DNA from 3 places in the Turicibacter bilis genome. Region 1 is predicted to be linked to each of the others. Evidence: a T-box and tRNA genes for the amino acid it is inferred to sense, from the RefSeq annotation. Region 1 holds a T-box; the other regions hold tRNA genes.

The links. The T-box of region 1 lies ahead of pheS (phenylalanine--tRNA ligase subunit alpha). A T-box ahead of a tRNA ligase gene usually reads a tRNA of that ligase, here a tRNA-Phe.
Region 2: it encodes a tRNA-Phe, which carries the amino acid that the T-box ahead of pheS (phenylalanine--tRNA ligase subunit alpha) is inferred to sense. The anticodon was not compared.
Region 3: it encodes a tRNA-Phe, which carries the amino acid that the T-box ahead of pheS (phenylalanine--tRNA ligase subunit alpha) is inferred to sense. The anticodon was not compared.

Annotation. Positions count from the first base shown of each region.
Region 1 is NZ_CP071249.1:2,701,922-2,706,160, forward strand. Features, by position in the region: gene J0J69_RS12980 (tRNA (adenine(22)-N(1))-methyltransferase) at 1-581, shown strand, start outside; gene J0J69_RS12985 (Nif3-like dinuclear metal center hexameric protein) at 582-1,688, shown strand; T-box leader at 1,768-1,972, shown strand; gene pheS (phenylalanine--tRNA ligase subunit alpha) at 2,019-3,047, shown strand; gene pheT (phenylalanine--tRNA ligase subunit beta) at 3,069-4,239, shown strand, end outside.
Region 2 is NZ_CP071249.1:1,061,040-1,065,278, forward strand. Features, by position in the region: gene J0J69_RS05090 (DUF4825 domain-containing protein) at 378-842, opposite strand; tRNA gene J0J69_RS05095 (tRNA-Gly) at 1,272-1,345, opposite strand; tRNA gene J0J69_RS05100 (tRNA-His) at 1,350-1,425, opposite strand; tRNA gene J0J69_RS05105 (tRNA-Trp) at 1,428-1,501, opposite strand; tRNA gene J0J69_RS05110 (tRNA-Arg) at 1,607-1,683, opposite strand; tRNA gene J0J69_RS05115 (tRNA-Leu) at 1,692-1,780, opposite strand; tRNA gene J0J69_RS05120 (tRNA-Lys) at 1,820-1,895, opposite strand; tRNA gene J0J69_RS05125 (tRNA-Asp) at 1,905-1,980, opposite strand; tRNA gene J0J69_RS05130 (tRNA-Phe) at 1,990-2,065, opposite strand; tRNA gene J0J69_RS05135 (tRNA-Asp) at 2,076-2,151, opposite strand; tRNA gene J0J69_RS05140 (tRNA-Met) at 2,155-2,230, opposite strand; tRNA gene J0J69_RS05145 (tRNA-Ser) at 2,252-2,344, opposite strand; tRNA gene J0J69_RS05150 (tRNA-Met) at 2,364-2,440, opposite strand; tRNA gene J0J69_RS05155 (tRNA-Pro) at 2,460-2,536, opposite strand; tRNA gene J0J69_RS05160 (tRNA-Arg) at 2,545-2,621, opposite strand; tRNA gene J0J69_RS05165 (tRNA-Leu) at 2,630-2,718, opposite strand; tRNA gene J0J69_RS05170 (tRNA-Lys) at 2,758-2,833, opposite strand; tRNA gene J0J69_RS05175 (tRNA-Gln) at 2,839-2,913, opposite strand; tRNA gene J0J69_RS05180 (tRNA-Val) at 2,921-2,996, opposite strand; tRNA gene J0J69_RS05185 (tRNA-Glu) at 3,003-3,079, opposite strand; tRNA gene J0J69_RS05190 (tRNA-Gly) at 3,328-3,401, opposite strand; tRNA gene J0J69_RS05195 (tRNA-His) at 3,406-3,481, opposite strand; tRNA gene J0J69_RS05200 (tRNA-Trp) at 3,484-3,557, opposite strand; tRNA gene J0J69_RS05205 (tRNA-Thr) at 3,572-3,647, opposite strand; tRNA gene J0J69_RS05210 (tRNA-Glu) at 3,656-3,732, opposite strand; gene J0J69_RS05215 (phosphatase PAP2 family protein) at 3,898-4,239, opposite strand, start outside.
Region 3 is NZ_CP071249.1:1,056,210-1,060,448, forward strand. Features, by position in the region: gene J0J69_RS04930 (hypothetical protein) at 1-47, opposite strand, end outside; gene J0J69_RS04935 (CoA-disulfide reductase) at 136-1,470, opposite strand; tRNA gene J0J69_RS04940 (tRNA-Gly) at 1,570-1,643, opposite strand; tRNA gene J0J69_RS04945 (tRNA-His) at 1,648-1,723, opposite strand; tRNA gene J0J69_RS04950 (tRNA-Trp) at 1,726-1,799, opposite strand; tRNA gene J0J69_RS04955 (tRNA-Thr) at 1,814-1,889, opposite strand; tRNA gene J0J69_RS04960 (tRNA-Val) at 1,903-1,978, opposite strand; tRNA gene J0J69_RS04965 (tRNA-Glu) at 1,985-2,061, opposite strand; tRNA gene J0J69_RS04970 (tRNA-Asn) at 2,075-2,151, opposite strand; rRNA gene rrf (5S ribosomal RNA) at 2,158-2,266, opposite strand; tRNA gene J0J69_RS04980 (tRNA-Leu) at 2,276-2,364, opposite strand; tRNA gene J0J69_RS04985 (tRNA-Lys) at 2,404-2,479, opposite strand; tRNA gene J0J69_RS04990 (tRNA-Gln) at 2,485-2,559, opposite strand; tRNA gene J0J69_RS04995 (tRNA-Tyr) at 2,569-2,653, opposite strand; tRNA gene J0J69_RS05000 (tRNA-Thr) at 2,657-2,732, opposite strand; tRNA gene J0J69_RS05005 (tRNA-Val) at 2,746-2,821, opposite strand; tRNA gene J0J69_RS05010 (tRNA-Phe) at 2,828-2,903, opposite strand; tRNA gene J0J69_RS05015 (tRNA-Asp) at 2,914-2,989, opposite strand; tRNA gene J0J69_RS05020 (tRNA-Met) at 2,993-3,068, opposite strand; tRNA gene J0J69_RS05025 (tRNA-Ser) at 3,090-3,182, opposite strand; tRNA gene J0J69_RS05030 (tRNA-Met) at 3,202-3,278, opposite strand; tRNA gene J0J69_RS05035 (tRNA-Ala) at 3,305-3,380, opposite strand; tRNA gene J0J69_RS05040 (tRNA-Pro) at 3,397-3,473, opposite strand; tRNA gene J0J69_RS05045 (tRNA-Asn) at 3,481-3,557, opposite strand; rRNA gene rrf (5S ribosomal RNA) at 3,564-3,672, opposite strand; tRNA gene J0J69_RS05055 (tRNA-Leu) at 3,682-3,770, opposite strand; tRNA gene J0J69_RS05060 (tRNA-Lys) at 3,810-3,885, opposite strand; tRNA gene J0J69_RS05065 (tRNA-Gln) at 3,891-3,965, opposite strand; tRNA gene J0J69_RS05070 (tRNA-Tyr) at 3,975-4,059, opposite strand; tRNA gene J0J69_RS05075 (tRNA-Thr) at 4,063-4,138, opposite strand; tRNA gene J0J69_RS05080 (tRNA-Val) at 4,152-4,227, opposite strand; tRNA gene J0J69_RS05085 (tRNA-Glu) at 4,234-4,239, opposite strand, start outside.

The DNA.
Region 1 (4,239 bases):
CTTGTGTAGGTATTTTAAATGGTCAATTAAAAAAAGCAATTGCGGCTGATATCGGGGTAGGTCCTTTAGAAGCAGCAAAAACAACAATTGCTCGATACAACTTAAATGAGAAAATTGAAACACGCTTAGGTCCGGGCTTAACGGTTTTAAATCCTTCTGAAGTTGAAGGTGTTGTGATTGCTGGAATGGGTGGGAAATTAATTGTCTCTATTTTAGAAGACAATATCTCATTGTCTCAATCATTTCAACGTTTAGTCTTACAACCTAATATTGATGCTAACTTATTGCGTGCTTGGCTAGCAGCACATCAATTTGAAATCATTGATGAAAAAATCGTTTTAGATGAAGGAAAGTTCTATGAGATTATTGTTGCTAAACCAGTTGAGGAATTAGTCCCTTATAGCGAGTTAGATATTGAATTTGGGCCAATTTTACGCTTAAACAAAGAACATGACGTTTTCCATGCAAAATGGAGTAAAGAATTTGCTAAAAATGAATCCATCATTCATCAATTACCAGTGAATCATCCACGTTTGGAGAGTTTAAAACAACGCCAAGCATTATTAAAAGAGGTGTTATAAATGAGTCTTAGTATTTCAGATGTCATTAAACAATTGGAAGTCTTATTTCCAAAACATTTAGCTTACGATAAAGATCCTATTGGATTACATATCGGAAATGTGAATCGCCCATTAACTAAAGTTTTAGTGACACTCGATGTAACTAAGGCGGTCGTTGAAGAAGCGATTGAACGTGGAGCCAATTTAATCGTGGCGCATCATCCATTTATTTATCGTCCATTAGCTTCAATTAATACGAATACTCCAAAAGGGAAAATCGTAGAGCTTTGCATCAAGCACGATATTTGTGTGTATTCTATGCACACCAACTTTGATATCGCAAAAAATGGGATGAATGACTGTTTAGCTAATGCTCTAGGGTTAATGAACATTCAACCTTTAATTCCGACGAAACGTGAAGAATATTCAAAAATTGCGATTTATGTTCCTAGCACACATGTTGAAGATGTTCGTCAGGTTATGGGAGATGCAGGCATTGGACAGATTGGTGCTTATTCACACTGCACATTTACGACTTCAGGAACTGGTTCATTTCAACCATTAGCGGGTAGTCAACCGTTTATCGGACAAACTGGTGAAATTGAATACGTGGATGAAGTGAAGATTGAAGGGGTACTTCCAACTTCTTTAGTAAGTTGTGTGATTGCTAAAATTAAAACGGTACATCCTTACGAAGAAATGGCATATGATGTGTATGCCTTAAATGTGACGATGCCTGATGCTGAGTATGGTCTTGGACGTATTGGGCAAGTTGAAAATCCAGTTGAAGCTTCTGAGTATATTCAACACGTTAAACAGGCTTTAAATGTTTCACATGCCCGCTTCGTTGGTAAGCTGAATAAAAAAATTAAAACAGTTGCGATTATTGGTGGAAGTGGAAGTAGCTATATTGGACCTGTTAAGGCTAAGAAAGCTGATTTATTTATTACAGGTGATGTAGGATTCCATGATGCCCAAGATGCTCAAGAGATGGGATTAAACATTTTAGATGTGGGACACCATGCAGAGTGTATTATGAAGCAACATGTTGCAAGTTTATTAAATGAATTAATGGGCGATATTGCACTGGCCTCTGAGTTAAGTACGGAACCGTTTAAATTCGTTTAATGAATTGAAAATTTTACTAAATATCATAAAATATTGTACATTTTTCATTTGAATGTATATAATAGAGATAAGAAAAAATAAAAAAACGTTGATTAAGGCGTAGTAATGAGGAACTTGCTATTAAGGGAGAGGGTGTCTAAGACTGGAAGCACTCTTATAGTTAAACTCATGAATTCACCTTGTGAGTGATGCTAATCACATCCGGTTGCGGCCGTTATCCGTTTTAAGAGGTTAAGAATTTATCTTAGCAATAAAGGTGGTACCGCGTGTGAAACGTCCTTTTTTAAGGACGTTTTTTTATTTTTTAAAAAACAGTTTGGAGGAATTAAGATGCTAGATCGATTAAAACAATTACAAGTCGAAGCTTTATCAGAAGTAGCAAATACAACTGATTTAAAAGAATTAAATGATCTTCGCGTAAAATACCTAGGAAAAAAAGGTCCAATTCAAGAAGTGATGAAAAACATGAAAGATATGGCGCCAGAAGAACGTAAAAGTGCTGGGCAAGTATCAAACGAAGTTAAATCTGTAATTTCACAAGCAATTGAAACTAAAAAAGCTGAGTTAGAAGCTTTAGCCATTCAACAACAGTTAGCAAATGAAACAATTGATGTGACATTACCAGGACGTACAAACTATATTGGTGTTGTTCATCCATTACAAGCCGTGACGAACGAATTAGAAGCTTTATTTATCTCAATGGGATACACAGTTGAAGAAGGTCCAGAAGTAGAGTGGGATCATTATAACTTTGAATTATTAAACTTACCTAAAGGACATCCAGCTCGTGATATGCAAGATTCATTCTATATTACTGAAGAGTCTTTATTACGCACACATACGTCACCTGTACAAGCACGTGTTTTAGAAGCAGCTAAAGGTCAAGGACCAATCAAAATTATCTGCCCTGGTAAAGTATATCGTCGTGACGATGATGATGCGACTCACTCACATCAATTTACTCAAATTGAAGGATTAGTTATTGATACAGATATTACAATGGCTGACTTAAAAGGAACATTATTAGAATTAGCTCGTAAAATGTTTGGTGAAGATCGTGAAATCCGTTTACGTCCATCATTCTTCCCATTTACTGAACCATCAGTAGAGGTTGACGTAACATGCTCAAAATGTTCAGGATGTGGATGTAACATCTGTAAAGGAACAGGATGGATTGAAATTTTAGGAGCAGGGATGGTGCATCCAAACGTCTTAGAAATGTCAGGATTTGATTCTAAGAAATATCAAGGATTTGCATTCGGTATCGGAGCAGAGCGTATCGCCATGCTTAAATACGGAATTGAAGATATCCGTAACTTCTATACAAATGATTTAAGATTTATTAATCAGTTTAAATAAGATTGAATGGAGGCCATATAGATGTTAGTTTCAGTGAATTGGTTAAGTCAATATATTGATTTAAGCGATATTGATCCAAAAGATTTAGCAGAAAAAATTACAAGAACAGGGATTGAAGTAGAATCGGTTAATGTATTAGCAGATGCAACGAATGTTGTAATTGGTTATGTTGAAGAACGTGTACAACATCCAAATGCGGATAAATTATCAGTATGTCAAGTAAATGTTGGTGGAGAAGACGGTGTTGTTCAAATCGTATGTGGTGCGAAAAACGTAGCGGCTGGACAAAAAATCATCGTGGCTAAACCAGGAGCTGTTTTACCAGGAAACTTTAAAATTAAAAAATCAAAACTACGCGGTGAAGAATCTAACGGAATGTGTTGTTCATTAAAAGAGTTAGGGATTGAGCAAAAGTTAGTTCCTCAAGCTTATGCAGATGGAATCTTCATTTGTGCAGATGATGCTCCAGTTGGAATGGACGCATTAGAATATTTAAAATTCCATGATACAGTGATTGAGCTTGGATTAACGCCAAACCGTATGGATTGTTTATCAATGTATGGCGTTGCTTACGAAGTAGCTGCTATTTTATCACGTGACGTTAAATTTGATGAAGTAACAGTGGAAGAAGTAGCAGAAGCTGCTAAAGACTTAATCAAAGTTAGCTCAAAAACTGAGAAAGCACCAATGTACTTATCACGCGTTGTGAAAAACGTTGAAATCAAAGAATCTCCACAATGGTTACAAGCTCGTTTAATCGCAGCTGGAATGCGCCCGAAAAATAACGTAGTTGACATCACGAACTATGTCATGTTAGAGATGGGACAACCATTACATGCTTTTGATTACGATACAATCGCTTCTAAAGAAATTGTTGTTCGTGAAGCCATTGCTGGTGAAACAATGAAAACATTGGATGGGCAAGATCGTGAATTAGCAGAAGGAGATATTATCATTACGGATGGTCAAACACCAATTGCCATTGCTGGTGTGATGGGAGGAGCAGCGACTGAGGTTACAGATAATACAACAAACGTGTTATTAGAATCAGCATTATTCGATCGTTTATCAGTTCGTAAAACATCAACTCGTTTAGGATTACGTTCTGAATCATCAGCTCGTTTTGAAAAAGGAATTGATGCAAAACGTACAGAGTTAGCAATTAACCGTGCAGCACAGTTATTAGCTGAGT
Region 2 (4,239 bases), 1.1 Mb from region 1:
TTGTTTTTATATGAAAAATCTATAATAATATCCTTTTCTTCATTTTTAATCCATCTTCCTTACTCTCTAATCAACTAGTAACATATCTAAAAAAAGCAGACTATCAAAAGATGTATTTCCATATTTTAAAATAAAGAAAGAAATTAGGATTAATCACTATTAAATTTGAGGCTCATGATTATTCAAAGCTATTATACGAACACATCTGATATGGAGTCAACAACCCTAATTTGATGAATTATAATTCCTTATTTGAAAAATTCTATTATGCTAACACTATACTAAGTAAATTTGATTCGCTGTGTTTTAGATAAATGTTGATTGAAATATAATAAAAAGATGTTGACAGCGAACATCTTTTTTTATTTAGTAAGTTTTTATAAAATTTTGCAAAGATAACACTCTTCTGAGATACTTTCTAAAAGCTTGCCATAGTTATCGACTAATGTAGCCCTATCAAAAGTTACAGTGTCCTGATCTCCAACCTTGAAATTGATAATCTCTGCATTTTTAACAAGCGATAATATAGTCATCGAGTTACCTTGTAAAATCTCATTTAAGGAAGCTTTTGATGTTGAACCGTCTTCTAACTCAACCGTCGCCTCATCAAATAGTTTGTAATTAATCGTAATCTCATAAGGTTCCTGACTTGTTTGTAATTCAAAACTATCTAAGTACTCATGAGCTGGTAATCTTCCGATAATATTACCGACAGCAGAATTATCACCCACATAAGAATCTTTATAATTTAATAATTCAGTCATAGAAGTAACAGGAGTAGCTTTTTCACAACCTACAAGACCTAATAAAGTTAAAATCGAAAACATAATTAACTTCTTCATTACTATACCCCCTATTTCATATTATACAGTGAAATTAGGTTTTTCATCTCAATTATTACATTTAATATTACAGAATTCGGGGTTGAACATATGACATATCAACACTCTTCTAAAACAGAACCATTTGATTTATATTTAACATCTTATAATAACTATCTGTCTCCATTTCTAAAACTAGTTAATAAAGGTATACTATTCTTAAACTTCTAACAGAAGGAATTAACAATTTAATAGATAAATAGTTAAAGTAACCTTCTTCATCTATAAAGTATTAGCGTGATCATATCAATTTTCTTTAGTTATAAAAATTGAAACAGTGAATTACTACTAGATTCTAAAATCAGGGTAATTTTCTATTGTATATGACTTTATATATATCGTTTTATTCAGAACAAAAAAAAACATCCCGAAGGATGTTAATAATCATATTGGAGCGGGTGAAGAGAATCGAACTCTCACAGTCAGCTTGGAAGGCTGAAGTTCTACCATTAAACTACACCCGCGTATTGGGGCGACTGATGGGAATCGAACCCACGAATGTCGGAGCCACAATCCGATGCGTTAACCACTTCGCCACAATCGCCATGGCAGGGGTGGCAGGAATCGAACCCACACTAACGGTTTTGGAGACCGCTGTTCTACCGTTAAACTACACCCCTAATTATTTAATTAATGGTGCCGGAAGCAGGACTTGAACCCGTGTATGCATGCGTGAAAGGCATGTGTGTTAAACCGCTTCACCAACGGGCCATTAAATCATTTAATGGCGCGCCCAAGAGGAGTCGAACCCCTAACCTTTTGATCCGTAGTCAAACGCTCTATCCAATTGAGCTATGGGCGCTATTTAGTTGGTGCCTAGGGCCGGAATCGAACCGGCACGGGTGTCACCACCCGCAGGATTTTAAGTCCTGTGCGTCTACCAGTTCCGCCACCCAGGCATTTCATTTATTTCAAGGCACGCGCCTATTTCTTAAAAATGGTGTCCTGCAGAGGACTCGAACCTCTGACCCTCTGATTAAAAGTCAGATGCTCTACCAACTGAGCTAGCAGGACTTTTTAAAATGGCGGTCCAGACGGGAATCGAACCCGCGATCTCCTGCGTGACAGGCAGGCATGTTAACCGCTACACCACTGGACCTTTATTGAATGGTGGCTTGGGACGGAATCGAACCGCCGACACAAGGATTTTCAGTCCTTTGCTCTACCGACTGAGCTACCAAGCCTTTTTTAAAATGGCGGTCCAGACGGGAATCGAACCCGCGATCTCCTGCGTGACAGGCAGGCATGTTAACCGCTACACCACTGGACCTTTTGGTTGCGGGGACAGGACTTGAACCTGCGACCTTCGGGTTATGAGCCCGACGAGCTACCAACTGCTCCACCCCGCGATGTTATATTTAAATTTAATATGGCGGAGGAAGAGGGATTCGAACCCCCGCGACGCTTTCACGCCCTGTCGGTTTTCAAGACCGATCCCTTCAGCCGGACTTGGGTATTCCTCCATTTTATCCATATTCTCTTTGGTAGCGGAGGAGGGACTCGAACCCCCAACCTCACGGGTATGAACCGTACGCTCTAGCCAGTTGAGCTACTCCGCCTTTTGTTATTTATTTTTAATGGTCGGGAAGACAGGATTCGAACCTGCGACCCCCTGGTCCCAAACCAGGTGCTCTACCAAGCTGAGCCACTTCCCGAACTTTTATGGCGCGCCCAAGAGGAGTCGAACCCCTAACCTTTTGATCCGTAGTCAAACGCTCTATCCAATTGAGCTATGGGCGCTATTTAATTGGTGCCTAGGGCCGGAATCGAACCGGCACGGGTGTCACCACCCGCAGGATTTTAAGTCCTGTGCGTCTACCAGTTCCGCCACCCAGGCATTTCGTTTATTTCAAGGCACGCGCCTATTTTTTGAAAATGGTGTCCTGCAGAGGACTCGAACCTCTGACCCTCTGATTAAAAGTCAGATGCTCTACCAACTGAGCTAGCAGGACATCATTGGCTGGGCTAGCTGGATTCGAACCAGCGCATGACGGAGTCAAAGTCCGTTGCCTTACCGCTTGGCTATAGCCCAATGTTTATGGTGGAGGATGACGGGCTCGAACCGCCGACCCTCTGCTTGTAAGGCAGATGCTCTCCCAGCTGAGCTAATCCTCCACTTAATGGTGACCCGTACGGGATTCGAACCCGTGTATGCATGCGTGAAAGGCATGTGTGTTAAACCGCTTCACCAACGGGCCTGTTCCCTTAGTGCGACTTGATTATCTTATCATCTTTGTCGACTTCTGTCAAACACTTTTTTATCTTTATTTTCTTTTCTTCTTATTGCTATTCAACGCTGTATTATAATTATCATTATTGTTGAATAGCATCAAATGTTTTCTGTCTGATTTCTATTAGAAGCCTTACTTTTCTTCAAAAAAAGGTCAATTCTAACAAATATATACATTACAATCAAAAACACCTTAAATGATGTTAATAATCATATTGGAGCGGGTGAAGAGAATCGAACTCTCACAGTCAGCTTGGAAGGCTGAAGTTCTACCATTAAACTACACCCGCGTATTGGGGCGACTGATGGGAATCGAACCCACGAATGTCGGAGCCACAATCCGATGCGTTAACCACTTCGCCACAATCGCCATGGCAGGGGTGGCAGGAATCGAACCCACACTAACGGTTTTGGAGACCGCTGTTCTACCGTTAAACTACACCCCTACTTATTTAATTAATGGTGCCGGAAGCAGGACTTGAACCCGCAACCTACTGATTACAAGTCAGTTGCTCTACCAATTGAGCTATTCCGGCTTATATAATGGTGACCCGTACGGGATTCGAACCCGTGTATGCATGCGTGAAAGGCATGTGTGTTAAACCGCTTCACCAACGGGCCTGTTCCCTTAGTGCGACTTGATTATCTTATCATCTTTGTCGACTTCTGTCAAACACTTTTTTATCTTTATTTTCTTTTTTTCTCATTGCTGTTCAACGCTTTATTATATTATCATCATTGTCGAATAATGTCAAATGCTTTTTTCGAAAATAAATAGGAGTAAAATTAATTGATTCTACTCCTTAGGCTAACCTTATTAAACAAATATGGATACAGACCAAAACCATAAAACGAAATAATCATATTGCTTATAAATTTTGCATAATCAGTTTCCACCATAAAACAGCTAAATAACATTTTTATGCTAAGAAGGGAGCTAATTCCTATTATAAAGCACATGGTTCGCCTAAAAACACTTCTACTCAGCTGAAAATTGACATACCTCATTTCAAACCATATCCCCAATACGAAGCCACTATATCCTCCTATTGATCTAGCAAAATCACTAGATGAATTAAAGATAGCAGGTAAGAATACCAATAACGTTAATAAATATAGTAATTTTCT
Region 3 (4,239 bases), 1.1 Mb from region 1:
AAAGAATCACCATAACAACTAATAGGAGTAATATTATTCTTTTCCATAATAATCCCTCCTCCTACTAACTATTATATTAAAAAGACTAAAAAACGACACAAAAAAGGGGCGTTCTCACGAATCACCCCTTTTAAATTATTTTGCCACGCTACCTGCAATATTTAAAACATCCCATGTTCTTGCGAATGGTGGTGCATAGCATAAATCTAACATCGCTAATTGATCAGTGGTTAAACCAGCAAAAATAGCTGTAGCTAAAACGTTAACACGTTGAACAGCATCTTTACGCCCAACAATTTGTCCACCTAAGATAACTTTTGTGTCAGCATTATAAATTAATTTAACATTAATTTTTGATTGCCCTGGATAATAAGACGTTTGATTCATATCTGTAATGAATACAGTTTTATAATTAATTCCTAGATTAATCGCTTCTTGTTCAGATAATCCTGTACGCCCAGCCTCTAAATTCATAACTTTTAAACAAGCTGAAGCTAAAGATCCGTTGAACGTATGATGAGCACCTGCTAAGTTTTCACCAATAATACGTCCCATCTTATTTGCGACAGTGGCTAAAGGAATATATGCAGGTTCAGATTTTAAAATATGATTAATACTTGCACAATCACCCGCAGCATAAATATCTTCAATAGAAGTACGACCTTCATGATCAATGACTAAAGCACCATTACGTAACATCTCAATTCCAGTACCTTTTAAGAAGCTAGTATTTGGACGAACACCAGCCGTTAAAACAACAATATCAACGTCAAATGTTTCATCATTTGTTTTAATTTGAGTGACTGCCTCATCTCCGACTAACTCAGTAACCGTTTGTGATAAATGTAAGTGAACATCATGTGCACGTAACTCTTCTTCTAATAAATCTGTAATTTCTTTATCAAATGTATCCACTAAAACACGATCATTTAATTGGAAAACATGAACCTCTTTTCCGTATTGTTTAGCAGCTTCGACTACTTCTAATCCAATAAACCCCGCTCCAACAATTGCTACACGTTTTAATGCCTCATTTTGCATAGCATGTTTTAAAGCTTCTCCATCCTCCATGCTCTTTAACGTATACACATGTTTTAAATCGACATTTTTGATTGGAGGAATAATGGCACTAGCACCAGTAGCAATCATTAACTTATCATATGTATCTGTGAATGTCTCACCAGTTAATAAATTTTTAACCGTGATACATTTATTATCGGTATCCACATTAAGTACTTCATGTTCAATATTAACTGTAATTCCAGATGCATTAAATTGTTCAACCGTTCTAGCAATCATCTTTTGTGAATCTTCAAAGAAGTTTCCAACAAAATACGGTAAACCACATGCACCAAAAGAAACATGTCTAGACTTTTCATATACTGTGATTTGTGCTTCTTTATTAGCACGTTTTAATTTAGCTGCTGCACTCATTCCTGCAGCAACACCACCTACAATAATGACTTTCATAATAAACCTCCTTAGGTTAGAAAATTTCATCATAGCTTATAATCTATCCATATGAAATGTAGCAAAAAAAAACACCCCGAAGGATGTTAATAATCATATTGGAGCGGGTGAAGAGAATCGAACTCTCACAGTCAGCTTGGAAGGCTGAAGTTCTACCATTAAACTACACCCGCGTATTGGGGCGACTGATGGGAATCGAACCCACGAATGTCGGAGCCACAATCCGATGCGTTAACCACTTCGCCACAATCGCCATGGCAGGGGTGGCAGGAATCGAACCCACACTAACGGTTTTGGAGACCGCTGTTCTACCGTTAAACTACACCCCTAATTATTTAATTAATGGTGCCGGAAGCAGGACTTGAACCCGCAACCTACTGATTACAAGTCAGTTGCTCTACCAATTGAGCTATTCCGGCATTTATTTAATTATGGTGGAGGATGACGGGCTCGAACCGCCGACCCTCTGCTTGTAAGGCAGATGCTCTCCCAGCTGAGCTAATCCTCCACTTAATGGTGACCCGTACGGGATTCGAACCCGTGTATGCATGCGTGAAAGGCATGTGTGTTAAACCGCTTCACCAACGGGCCATTAAGTAATTAATGGCGCCCCAACTAGGACTCGAACCTAGGACCCCTTGATTAACAGTCAAGTGCTCTAACCAACTGAGCTATTGAGGCATTTTTGCCTAGCGACGTCCTACTCTCGCACTTGCGTACTACCCTCGGCGCTAAGGAGCTTAACTTCTGTGTTCGGTATGGGAACAGGTGTGACCTCCTTGCCATCATCACTAGACTATTTAATTGGTGCCTAGGGCCGGAATCGAACCGGCACGGGTGTCACCACCCGCAGGATTTTAAGTCCTGTGCGTCTACCAGTTCCGCCACCCAGGCATTTCGTTTATTTCAAGGCACGCGCCTATTTTTTGAAAATGGTGTCCTGCAGAGGACTCGAACCTCTGACCCTCTGATTAAAAGTCAGATGCTCTACCAACTGAGCTAGCAGGACATCATTGGCTGGGCTAGCTGGATTCGAACCAGCGCATGACGGAGTCAAAGTCCGTTGCCTTACCGCTTGGCTATAGCCCATGATTAAAGTGGTGGTGGGGGACGGATTCGAACCGCCGAACTCGGAGAGAGCGGATTTACAGTCCGCCGCGTTTAGCCACTTCGCTACCCCACCAGCTGGTGCCGGAAGCAGGACTTGAACCCGCAACCTACTGATTACAAGTCAGTTGCTCTACCAATTGAGCTATTCCGGCATTTATTTAATTATGGTGGAGGATGACGGGCTCGAACCGCCGACCCTCTGCTTGTAAGGCAGATGCTCTCCCAGCTGAGCTAATCCTCCACTTAATGGTGGCTTGGGACGGAATCGAACCGCCGACACAAGGATTTTCAGTCCTTTGCTCTACCGACTGAGCTACCAAGCCTTTTTTAAAATGGCGGTCCAGACGGGAATCGAACCCGCGATCTCCTGCGTGACAGGCAGGCATGTTAACCGCTACACCACTGGACCTTTTGGTTGCGGGGACAGGACTTGAACCTGCGACCTTCGGGTTATGAGCCCGACGAGCTACCAACTGCTCCACCCCGCGATGTTATATTTAAATTTAATATGGCGGAGGAAGAGGGATTCGAACCCCCGCGACGCTTTCACGCCCTGTCGGTTTTCAAGACCGATCCCTTCAGCCGGACTTGGGTATTCCTCCATTTTATCCATATTCTCTTTGGTAGCGGAGGAGGGACTCGAACCCCCAACCTCACGGGTATGAACCGTACGCTCTAGCCAGTTGAGCTACTCCGCCATTTATTGTATTTGCTAATATTTAATTGGTGGAGACTAGGGGGATCGAACCCCTGACCTCCTGCGTGCAAGGCAGGCGCTCTCCCAGCTGAGCTAAGTCCCCATGGGTATTTATTTAATGGTCGGGAAGACAGGATTCGAACCTGCGACCCCCTGGTCCCAAACCAGGTGCTCTACCAAGCTGAGCCACTTCCCGAGTTTTATGGCGCCCCAACTAGGACTCGAACCTAGGACCCCTTGATTAACAGTCAAGTGCTCTAACCAACTGAGCTATTGAGGCATTTTTGCCTAGCGACGTCCTACTCTCGCACTTGCGTACTACCCTCGGCGCTAAGGAGCTTAACTTCTGTGTTCGGTATGGGAACAGGTGTGACCTCCTTGCCATCATCACTAGACTATTTAATTGGTGCCTAGGGCCGGAATCGAACCGGCACGGGTGTCACCACCCGCAGGATTTTAAGTCCTGTGCGTCTACCAGTTCCGCCACCCAGGCATTTCGTTTATTTCAAGGCACGCGCCTATTTTTTGAAAATGGTGTCCTGCAGAGGACTCGAACCTCTGACCCTCTGATTAAAAGTCAGATGCTCTACCAACTGAGCTAGCAGGACATCATTGGCTGGGCTAGCTGGATTCGAACCAGCGCATGACGGAGTCAAAGTCCGTTGCCTTACCGCTTGGCTATAGCCCATGATTAAAGTGGTGGTGGGGGACGGATTCGAACCGCCGAACTCGGAGAGAGCGGATTTACAGTCCGCCGCGTTTAGCCACTTCGCTACCCCACCAGCTGGTGCCGGAAGCAGGACTTGAACCCGCAACCTACTGATTACAAGTCAGTTGCTCTACCAATTGAGCTATTCCGGCATTTATTTAATTATGGTGGAGGATGACGGGCTCGAACCGCCGACCCTCTGCTTGTAAGGCAGATGCTCTCCCAGCTGAGCTAATCCTCCACTTAATGGTGA